One region of the Corynebacterium sp. NPDC060344 genome, then DNA from elsewhere that is predicted to be linked to it. Evidence: riboswitches for the same ligand, from Rfam matches in the RefSeq annotation. Region 1 holds a riboswitch; each other region holds the start of a gene.
What was found. Region 1 has a riboswitch for thiamine pyrophosphate ahead of thiD (bifunctional hydroxymethylpyrimidine kinase/phosphomethylpyrimidine kinase). Riboswitches for the same ligand answer to the same signal wherever they lie in the genome.
Positions count from the first base shown of each region.

Region 2: linked by a shared signal. The riboswitch ahead of ACFWGD_RS02525 (ECF transporter S component) and the one ahead of thiD (bifunctional hydroxymethylpyrimidine kinase/phosphomethylpyrimidine kinase) in region 1 are both predicted to bind thiamine pyrophosphate.
Region 3: linked by a shared signal. The riboswitch ahead of thiC (phosphomethylpyrimidine synthase ThiC) and the one ahead of thiD (bifunctional hydroxymethylpyrimidine kinase/phosphomethylpyrimidine kinase) in region 1 are both predicted to bind thiamine pyrophosphate.

Region 1 covers NZ_JBHXCS010000002.1:310,326-313,591, forward strand. The annotation lists gene ACFWGD_RS04130 (TetR/AcrR family transcriptional regulator) at 1-468, opposite strand, end outside; tRNA gene ACFWGD_RS04135 (tRNA-Asn) at 777-851, opposite strand; TPP riboswitch at 1,113-1,209, shown strand; gene thiD (bifunctional hydroxymethylpyrimidine kinase/phosphomethylpyrimidine kinase) at 1,200-2,840, shown strand; gene ACFWGD_RS04145 (S-(hydroxymethyl)mycothiol dehydrogenase) at 2,886-3,266, shown strand, end outside.
Region 2 covers NZ_JBHXCS010000001.1:565,559-568,824, forward strand. The annotation lists gene ACFWGD_RS02520 (ABC transporter ATP-binding protein) at 1-1,089, opposite strand, end outside; gene ACFWGD_RS02525 (ECF transporter S component) at 1,103-1,738, opposite strand; TPP riboswitch at 1,739-1,867, opposite strand; gene ACFWGD_RS02530 (hypothetical protein) at 1,915-3,266, shown strand, end outside.
Region 3 covers NZ_JBHXCS010000004.1:245,452-248,717, forward strand. The annotation lists gene ACFWGD_RS07440 (Na/Pi symporter) at 1-52, opposite strand, end outside; gene thiC (phosphomethylpyrimidine synthase ThiC) at 257-1,969, opposite strand; TPP riboswitch at 1,962-2,078, opposite strand; gene ACFWGD_RS07450 (LuxR C-terminal-related transcriptional regulator) at 2,242-3,195, shown strand.

The DNA.
Region 1 (3,266 bases):
GCCGAGGAAGGTGACGATCAATTCCGACACGGCGCGAGTGCCCGGCGCCCACGCGTACCCATCGCGTTCGGCGTACAGGGCCAGGAGCATCTCCATGCCGTCGGCGAAGCCGGCGAAGTACTTCGGCGGGTTCTCGCTGCCGTGCTCCACCCGCGCCGACGCGACCACGAGCTCATAGAGGGTGAAGGCCTCGTCCCAGTGCGTCGCCAGCAGGCGGTGGGCATGGCGGATGAGGCTGGCGACGTCGTCGACGCCGTCGTGGACGAAGCCGCCGGTGAGGTTCGACAGCGTCCGGCGGATCATCAGGCCGACCAGCTCCCCCTTCCCGGAGAAGCAGTAGTGGAAGACGCTCAGGTGGGCGTTGGCCCGACTGCAGACGTTCCTCGTCGTGACCGCACCCACGCCGTCTTCGATCGCGATCTCCAACGCGGCCTCCACGAGGCTCGCGCGCCGCTGGTCAACGGACATTCGACCGGACAACCGATACACCCTTCGATCCGATTGGACGGCGGTTAATCACCAATCCAAATAGAACTTGCACCCATGGCGCAATAACAAAGTCAAACATACCGAACGGTCTAGCCAGGTCGAACCCGCCTTACCCCACGGGGCTGAAATGGGCTTTATGCGGAAATTACCGGTATTCACTTTCGCTGAATCAAGAAAGAAACGGGCACCGGCCAACGCCGATGCCCGCATTATTCCCGCATTATTCCCGCATCCCGGACCGCGCACGACGAAGCGGGCCAGGGAAAAAATTCCCTGGCCCGCCTTAATGGCTCCTCCAGCTGGACTCGAACCAGCAACCCTTCGATTAACAGTCGAATGCTCTGCCATTGAGCTATGGAGGAAAGTCTGCGGCACGTCTCCGTGCGACGGATCATTACTCTACCCAGATCGCATATGGACGCCAAATCCGCAGGCCAGCACCGAAATCGGGCACACCGGGGCGAGGCTGTCCCGCGACTGCGGCGGGACTGCGGCCGGACCGCGGCCGGACATTTTCACGGCTGCCCGGCGACCGCGGCGGGACTGCGGCCGGACCATGCCGGGGGCTTCTGCACGAGTGCGGTGGGACGTCGCAAAGCAGATCCGGAACCTTTGCTAACGTGACGCGCAACACGGGGTGCCCGGGCGGACCGGGCTGAGAACACACCCGCCGAACTTGATCCGGTTAACGCCGGCGGAAGGATGTTGCCATGGCCGACGCCCATGCGACTGCGCACGACCACAGCCCGCTTTCCACCGGGGCCGCGTACTCGCAGTTCCCCGACGAATGGAGCGCCGGCTGCGTCAGCTGCGGCGCGTCGCGCGAAGGCCGCATCCCGCGGGTGCTGTCCATCGCCGGCACCGACCCGAGCGGCGGCGCGGGCCTGCAGGCCGACCTCAAGGCGTTTTCCGCCCACGGCGCCTACGGCATGGGCGCGGTCACGGCGCTGGTCAGCCAGAACACCACCGGGGTGCGCGACATCCACGTGCCCCCGGTCGAGTTCCTCCGGTCGCAGCTCGACGCGGTGTCGGATGACGTCGCCATCGATGCGGTGAAGATCGGCATGCTTTTCGACGCCGCGATCATCGCCGAAGTCATCGACTGGCTCGACGCCCTTCGGCGGGGCGAGGAGACGCCGATCGTCGTCCTCGATCCCGTGATGGTCGCCACCTCCGGCGACCGCCTGCTGCAGCCCGACGCCGAGGCGGCGATGAGCGACCTGCTCCACCACGTCGACCTGGTCACCCCGAACATCCCGGAGCTGGCCGTCCTGGCCGGCACCGAACCGGCGACCACACCCGGCGAAGCCCTCGACCAGGCCCACAAGGTCGCCGCCGAACACGACGTCCTGGTGCTGGCCAAGGGCGGCCACCTCAGCGACGACGTCGTCATCGACGCCCTCGTCCGCCCCGACGGGACCGCCGAACGATTCACCGGGCCGCGCGTCGACACCACCAACACCCACGGCACCGGCTGCTCCATCTCCGCGGCCATCGCCGCACTGTGGCCGCGGACCGGCGACCCCGTGCGCGCCGTCGCGGTGGCCAAGTCGTGGATGACCGCCTCGCTGCGCCACGCCGACGAGCTCGAGGTGGGACAGGGCCACGGCCCCATCCACCACTTCGCCCAGCTGTGGGAGCGCGGCCTGTCCCCCGATGCGGCGATGATCGCCGACCAGTGGTGGGAATCCATCGCCGACCTGCGCGAGGCGATCGACGGGCTGGACTTCATCAAGGGACTGGCCTCCGGGTCACTGCCGGAAGAGGCCTTCCGCTTCTACCTCGCCCAGGACGCGATGTACCTCAACGGCTACTCCCGCGCGCTGGCCGCGGCATCGGCACTGGCCCCCAACCAAGACGAGCAGATGTTCTGGGCCTACGCCGCCCACGGCGCCATCGCCGGGGAGATGGAACTGCACCGCAGCTATCTCGGCGACGACGCCGGCGCGGGCTACGCGGGGAATGCAGGGAACCCAGGGAACTCCGGTAACGCGGGGAACGCGGGCACCATCGAGGCCTCGCCGGTGACCCGCGCCTACGTCGATCATCTCGTCGCCACCGCCGCGCGCGGCTCCTACGGCGAACTCATCGCGGCGGTGCTGCCCTGCTTCTGGCTCTACCGCGACATCGGGCACCGGTTGATCGCCCGGAACCACGACGCCCACCCGTACTCCCGCTGGCTGGACACGTACGCCGACGACGCCTTCGACGCCGACACCAACAAGGCCATCGACATCTGCTCGCGCTACGCCACCACCGCCACGACGACCGAGCGGGCTGCGATGGACCGGGCGTTCCGCCTGTCGTCGTGGCACGAAGTCGAATTCTTCGCCGATCCCCTGCGCCGCTGAGCGGGCTCGCGGCGGCGACGGGCGAGTCTCCCTACCCTGGGAGGCATGACCGACTACTCCGCGAACCAGAACCCGAACCAGACCCGGCCCGCCTCTGATTCCGCCGCCGACTCCGCAGCCGACGCCACCTCCGGCGCCCACCGCACCGTCCGCGGCATCATCGCCCGCTCGAAGGGCGCCCCGGTGGAGATGGTCGACGTCGTCATCCCCGCCCCGGGCCCCAATGACGTCATCGTCGACGTCCAGGCCTGCGGCGTCTGCCACACCGACCTGGCCTACCGCGACGGCGACATCAACGACGACTACCCCTTCCTCCTCGGCCACGAGGCCGCAGGCGTCGTCTCCGAGGTCGGCGAGGCGGTCACGCACGTCGAGGTCGGCGATTTCGTCGTGCTCAACTGGCGCGCGGTGTGCGGCCAGTGCCGC
Region 2 (3,266 bases), on a different contig from region 1:
CTGCGCCAACTGCTTCGACGTCCACTTCATGGGGTCCGGGCCGGCGCCGCGGGCGATCTCGTCGGAGGCGATGACCGCACCCGACACCGGGTCCAGCAGCCCTCCCATCGTCAGCGCCAGCGTGGACTTGCCGGAGCCGTTGGGCCCCACGATGCACGTCGACGCCGCCAGCGGCACCGCCGCGGTGATCCCGCGGCGGACGGGGTCGGCGCTGCGGCCGTATCCGACGGCGAGGTCGTCGAAAAGCAGCGCCGCCGTCGCCGACGCGGGCACCGGCGCGGCGTCGCCCACCTGCGGAGGCGCACCCGGCAGCCACACGCCCGCGTCGCGGAGGAAATCGCCGTGGCGGGCGAGGATCTTGGCGGGCGGGCCATCGGCGATGACGGTGGAACCGGAGGTGGCGGAAGGGGCTGCGGTGGTTGAGGTACCGGAGGTGGCAGAACCGGCCGCATCGAGTACGAGGACGCGGTCGACATGATCGACCCAGGCGTCGACGCGGTGCTCGACGACGATGAGCGTCGCGCCCGTCGCGTCGGCGGCGCGGATGGCGGCGTCGCGCAGCTGCGGCACGCCCTCCGGATCGATGTTGGCGGTTGGCTCATCGAGGCAGATCACCCGCGCGCCCATCGCCAGCACCCCGGCCAGGGCCAGGCGCTGCTTCTGGCCGCCCGACAACTTCGCCGTCGGATGATCCAGCGGCACGTCGAGGCCGACCAGATCGAGGGCGCGGCGGACGCGCCGCCAAATTTCGTCGCGGGGCACGCCCAGATTCTCGGCTCCGAAGGCGACGTCGTCGCCGACGCGGGCGGAGATGACCTGGCTCTCCGGATCCTGCAGCACCAGTCCGACGACGCCGCGCACCCCGGCGGGATCGTCGCCGTCGACGAGGAGCGTGCCGGCGTCCTCGCCGTCCTCGTCATCGCCGAGCACCCCGGCGATCGCGGCGAGCAGCGTCGACTTGCCCGCACCGGACGGGCCCAGCAGGAGGACCTTTTCGCCCTCCTCGATGTGGAGGTCGACGTCGGAAAGCGCGGCCCTGCGGCGCCCCGCATGCCGCCACCCGAAACCGCTCGCGGAAATGAATGCCATCGCGGCTGCCGGGCTAGACCTCGCCGCGGCGCTCGCGGCCCGCGGCGAAGCGATCCAGCGCACCCGTGCCCGCCAGCGCGCGCACCAGCAGCCAGCCGACCAGGCCGGCCAGCACCGCGCCCGAGATGAGCAGGCAGGTGAGGTAAATCGAGTTGAACTGCCACGTGCGCGCCAGATTGCCCGACGTGAACAGCTCGAGGATGAACGCGCCCGCACCGGCGGCGGCACCGGCGAGCATGGCCACCGGCGCGGTGAAACGGCGGTAGGCGAACAGCAGGAAAATCAGCTCCGCGCCGAGGCCCTGCGCCAGGCCGGAATACAGCGTGGAAATGCCCCACTGATTGCCGATCAACGCCGACACCGTTGCCGCGATGACCTCGACGAACAGCGCGGCACCCGGCTTGCGGATGACCAGCCCGCCAATGATGCCGCCCAGCAGCCACGGCCCGACGACGAGCCCGCCGAGGCCCGGCGTCAGCGCATCGGCCGCCGTGAACCAGGCGCCGCCGACGATGTTCCACACCACGAAGATCAGTCCGACCGCGACGCCCAGCACCGCGGCGGTGACGATGTCGATGATCCGCCACCCCTTCTTCGGGCGGTTGCGGTTCTTGGTGCGGGTGCGGTCATTCGTGTGACTGCTGGACATGGTCGAGCCTCCGTCGCTTCCTTCGCCGGCATGATCCGGACAGGTTCCTACGGTCGAGGGCGGCAGGCCGCGCCCTCCTCTCAGCCCCACGTGGTCTGCTCGACCGCCGGGACTCCCGTGCGCATTTCGACCGAATGGTACCCCACCTCACGGACCCGCCCTAAAGTTGGGAAATTATGAGCAGTCAACACCCGGACCAGACCGTCGAGGCGCACGGCGCGCACGAGGCGCCCGAGGCGACCGAGCAGCCGGAAGCCCCCGAGCCGCGCATCGCCCGGTCGACGTGGCTGGCGCTAGTCGGCGCCATCGTGGCGGTCCAGGCCCTCGGCCGGGCGTGGGTGCTGTCGGGGCGGACGTTCTACTGGGACGACTTCATCATCGTCGGCTCCGCCGCCGACGCCGACTGGTGGACGCCGGACTACTTCCTGCAGCCGCACGACGGGCACCTGGCGCCGCTGGCGTTCATCCTCCAGGCGGCGGCCAACCAGATCGCGCCGTGGCACTGGTGGTTGCCTGCGGCGCTGATGCTGATCGGGCAGGTCGCGGTGACCGTCGTCGTCGCCCGGGCGCTGCGCTACATCGCCGGCCGGTCGTGGCAGGCGCTTGCGGCACTGGCGCTGGTGGCGTGGACGCCGCTGACGCTGCCCGGCTCGACGTGGTGGTCGGCCGCCGCCAATGCCCTGCCCATGCAGCTGGCGCTGGCCGGCATCACGGCGCTGGCCATCCGCGCGAGCCTGCGCCAGGAGCGGACGATCTCCGGCCGCGCCGTGGCCGCCGCCACGGTCGGGCTGATCGTGGCCCTGGGCTTCTTCGAAAAGGCCCTCGCCGTCGCGCCCGTCGCGTTGGCCATCACCATCGCCGTGGCCTACATGGAGCGCCGCGCCATCGCCGAGACCCTGCTGCGGGCCCGCGCACTGTGGCTGTCGCTGGGACTGGTCACCGGCGCGTGGGCGCTGTTCTATTCGCTGACCGCCCTCGCCGATGCGGGCGAGGCGTCGTCGAAGCCGCATTCGGAGCTGTTCTTCAACGGCCTCGGCCAGGTGCTGGCCGGCCTGGCCGGCGGCCCGTGGTTCTGGGACCGCTGGGCGCCGAGCCAGCCGTGGGCCGATGCGCCGGCAGGGTTGGTCAGCGTCGGCGCCGTGCTGGTGCTGCTGACCATGGCCGTGACCATCGGGCGCGACTACCGAGCCTGGCTGCCGTGGGTCATCGCCGCCGGCTACCTGACGGTGGTCCTGCTGTCGGTGACGCTGATGCGCTCGGGCGACCACACCTCCGACGTTCTGGCCCGCACGCTGCACTACTACGGTGATTCGGCCATCGTCATCGGCTTCGCGCTGGCCGCATCGTGGTCCGACCGGGTCCGGCCCCTGCCGGCGCGGTCGCGCTTCGGCGTCCTCGCGCTGGCCGGCGTCCTGCTGGTGTCCTCGGCGATTTCGGTCAACGGCTACCGCGGAGCATGGGACGACGACGGCACCGGCGAGTGGTTGACCACCGCCCGGCAGTCGCTGGAGTCGGCCGCCGCGCAGGG
Region 3 (3,266 bases), on a different contig from region 1:
TCGCGGTGGCCGAAGCGGTGGCGTCATCGCCCGGGTGGCGGGGAGTCGTCATCGATGCTCGATTCTGTTCGTGCCGGCCGTGCCCTCTTCGTGGGAGAGCGGGGCCGTGTGCGCGGGTCGCGCGACTGGCAAGTGCCTGCGCAGTGTCGCCCCCGAAGGTGTCCCGATAAAGGAATAAAGGTGAACGGAAGGTAAACAAACGCTGATCGGCAGCGTGAGACGCGCCTCAATGCCGGTGCCGCGGTTCGGGTGCCGCCTACTCCGCCGACAGCGGCAGATACACCCGGCCGCCGGCGGCGCCGAACTCCTCGGACTTCTCGGCCATGCCGGCTTCGATCGCCTCGACGGTCTCCAGCCCGTGCTCCTTCGCGTAGTCGCGCACGTCCTGCGAGATGCGCATGGAGCAGAACTTCGGGCCGCACATCGAGCAGAAGTGCGCGGTCTTCGCGGGCTCGGCCGGCAGGGTCTCGTCGTGGTAGTCCAGCGCCGTGTCCGGATCCAGCGCCAGGGCGAACTGGTCGTGCCAGCGGAATTCGAAGCGCGCCTTCGACAGGGCGTCGTCGCGCTCCTGCGCCAGCGGCAGCCCCTTGGCCAGGTCCGCCGAGTGCGCGGCGATCTTGTACGTGATCACGCCGACCTTGACGTCGTCGCGGTTGGGCAGCCCCAGGTGCTCCTTGGGCGTGACGTAGCACAGCATCGCCGTGCCGGCCTGCGCGATCATCGCCGCGCCTATAGCGGAGGTGATGTGGTCGTAGCCGGGCGCGATGTCGGTGGCCAGCGGGCCCAGGGTGTAGAACGGGGCCTCCTCGCACAGCTCCTCCTCGAGCCGGACGTTCTCCGCGATCTTGTGCATGGGCACGTGGCCGGGCCCCTCGATCATCACCTGCACGCCGCGGGACTTGGCGATCTTCGTCAGCTCGCCGAGCGTCCGCAGCTCCGCGAACTGCGCCTCATCGTTGGCGTCGGCGATGGAACCCGGGCGCAGGCCGTCGCCAAGCGAGAAGGTGATGTCGTACTTCGCGAAAATGTCGCACAGCTCCGCGAAATTCTCGTACAGGAAGGACTCGCGGTGGTGGGCCAGGCACCACGCCGCCATGATCGACCCGCCGCGCGAGACGATGCCCGTCACGCGGTTGGCGGCCAGCGGCACGTAGCGCAGCAGCACGCCGGCGTGGACGGTCATGTAGTCGACGCCCTGCTCGGCCTGCTCGATGACGGTGTCGCGGTAAATCTCCCACGTCAGCTTCGCGGGGTCGCCGTTGACCTTCTCCAGCGCCTGGTAGATGGGCACGGTGCCCACGGGCACGGGGGAGTTGCGCAGGATCCACTCGCGGGTCTCGTGGATGTCGGCGCCGGTGGACAGGTCCATGATCGTGTCGGCTCCCCAGCGGGTGGCCCACACCATCTTCTCCACCTCCTCCGCGATGGACGAGGTGACCACGGAATTGCCGATGTTCGCGTTGACCTTCACCGCGAACTTCTTGCCGATGATCATCGGCTCCAGCTCCGGGTGCTTCCTGTTCGCGCAGATCACGGCGCGCCCGGCGGCGACCTCGGAGCGCACGAGCTCCGCCTCGACGCCCTCGCGGGCGGCGATGAACGCCATCTCCGGGGTCACGATCCCCGCGCGGGCCCAGGCCAGCTGGGTCGACGCCTTCAGGTCGGGGCTTTGCGACGACGCCGGGGCGGGCGCAGGGGTCGGCCACGAGTCCCTGGTCTTCGGCAGTCCGCCGTGCAGATCCGGGTCCGCATCGGTTTCGGTGTACGGGCCGGAGGTGTCGTAGGCATCGAAATGCGTGCCATCGGTGAGGTTGATCCGGCGGGCGGGGATGCGCAGGACGGCATCCTCCGAGCCGAAGGGCGATCCGTCGAACATGACATCGTCGTAAAGCTTCTCGGAACGGTAGATCGGGCCGGTGGTGACCTGGTCCCGGGCCTCGTCCATGGGGTTCACGGCAGGCTTCGCCATGGTGGTCCTTTCCTACGCCGGCATTACCCGGACAGGTTCGAACGGTCGGCATCCGCATTCCCGATGCCCTCTCAGCGCCGGTTCGGTAGGCGCTCCCGTGGGAAGTATTCGGTTGTGGGCATCGATCGTACCCGACGCGAAAGTGCCGGAGCGGCCAGGGACGTCGGCTATGATGTTTCGGAAACGAAGCCGAATGGGGCACCGCCGCGCCGGCGATGGGGGAGCGGGCGGCGGACGAGGAAGATGACGAGGAAGATGAGGAGGATGCGCCGATGCCGCACAACCGGCCGCGGGACCGCGACCTGGCCAAGCAGCTGGTGCGGGAGCTGCGCAGGGACGCGGACCTGCCGGTGGTCTTCCTCGGCATCGGCGGGCAGGGCGGCGTGACCATCGGCGACGGGGTCGGGCTGCGCTCCGACGGGGTGCGCGGTCTCACGGTCACCCCCGGCGAAGGACTCGGCGGGCGCGTGCTGCGCGATCGGCGGCCGGCGGTCGTCGCGGACTATGAAGCCGCGCGGACCATCACCGACAGTTACCGCGAGCACGTGCACAACGAGGGCCTCGGTCCCGTCATGGCCGTGCCGATCTTGTCCACCGTCGGCGAAACGCGGATGGTCCTCTATGGCGCGCACCGCGAGAAGTTCGACTTCGGCGACCGGATCCGGTCGGTGGCCATGCGCTTGGCGGCGAAGGCCGGCACCGAGCTGCGCATCCGCGACGAGGTCGACCGTCGCATCGGCATGGCGCAGCGCAGCACCGCGGAGATCCGCGAGGCGGGGGAGGGGCCCGGGGCCTCCGATCTGGAACGATTGCGCGAACTGCACGCCGACCTGCGCGCCATCGCCGCGACGACGGCCGACGGAGAGGCGCGCGACAAGCTGCTCGCGGCCTCCGGCGGGCTGGCGGCGATGCTGTTCCCCGGTGCCGGTGCCGGGGGCGGGGCTGGTGCGGGTGGCGGCATTGGTGTTGGGGAGGGGGTTGGTGGCGTTGGCGGCGCGGTGGCGGAAGGTGGCGCCGGCAGTGCGGAGGCGCCCGCGTTGACCGCCCGGGAGCTCGACGTGCTGGCGCAGGTCGCGCTGGGGTGCACGAATGCGGAGGCGGCGGCGCGGTTGTCGCTGAGCGCCGAAACGGTCAAGGCCTACCTGCGCAACGCCAGCGCGAAGCTCGGCGCGAAGGGGCGCCACGCCGCCGTCAGCCGGGCACGGATGCTCGGGCTCATTCCCTGAGGTGGTCCTGAATCAACCCGTGCGGGGGGCGGGGTTGTGCGGGGGTTGAAACGGGCGTGCACTGCACCGCG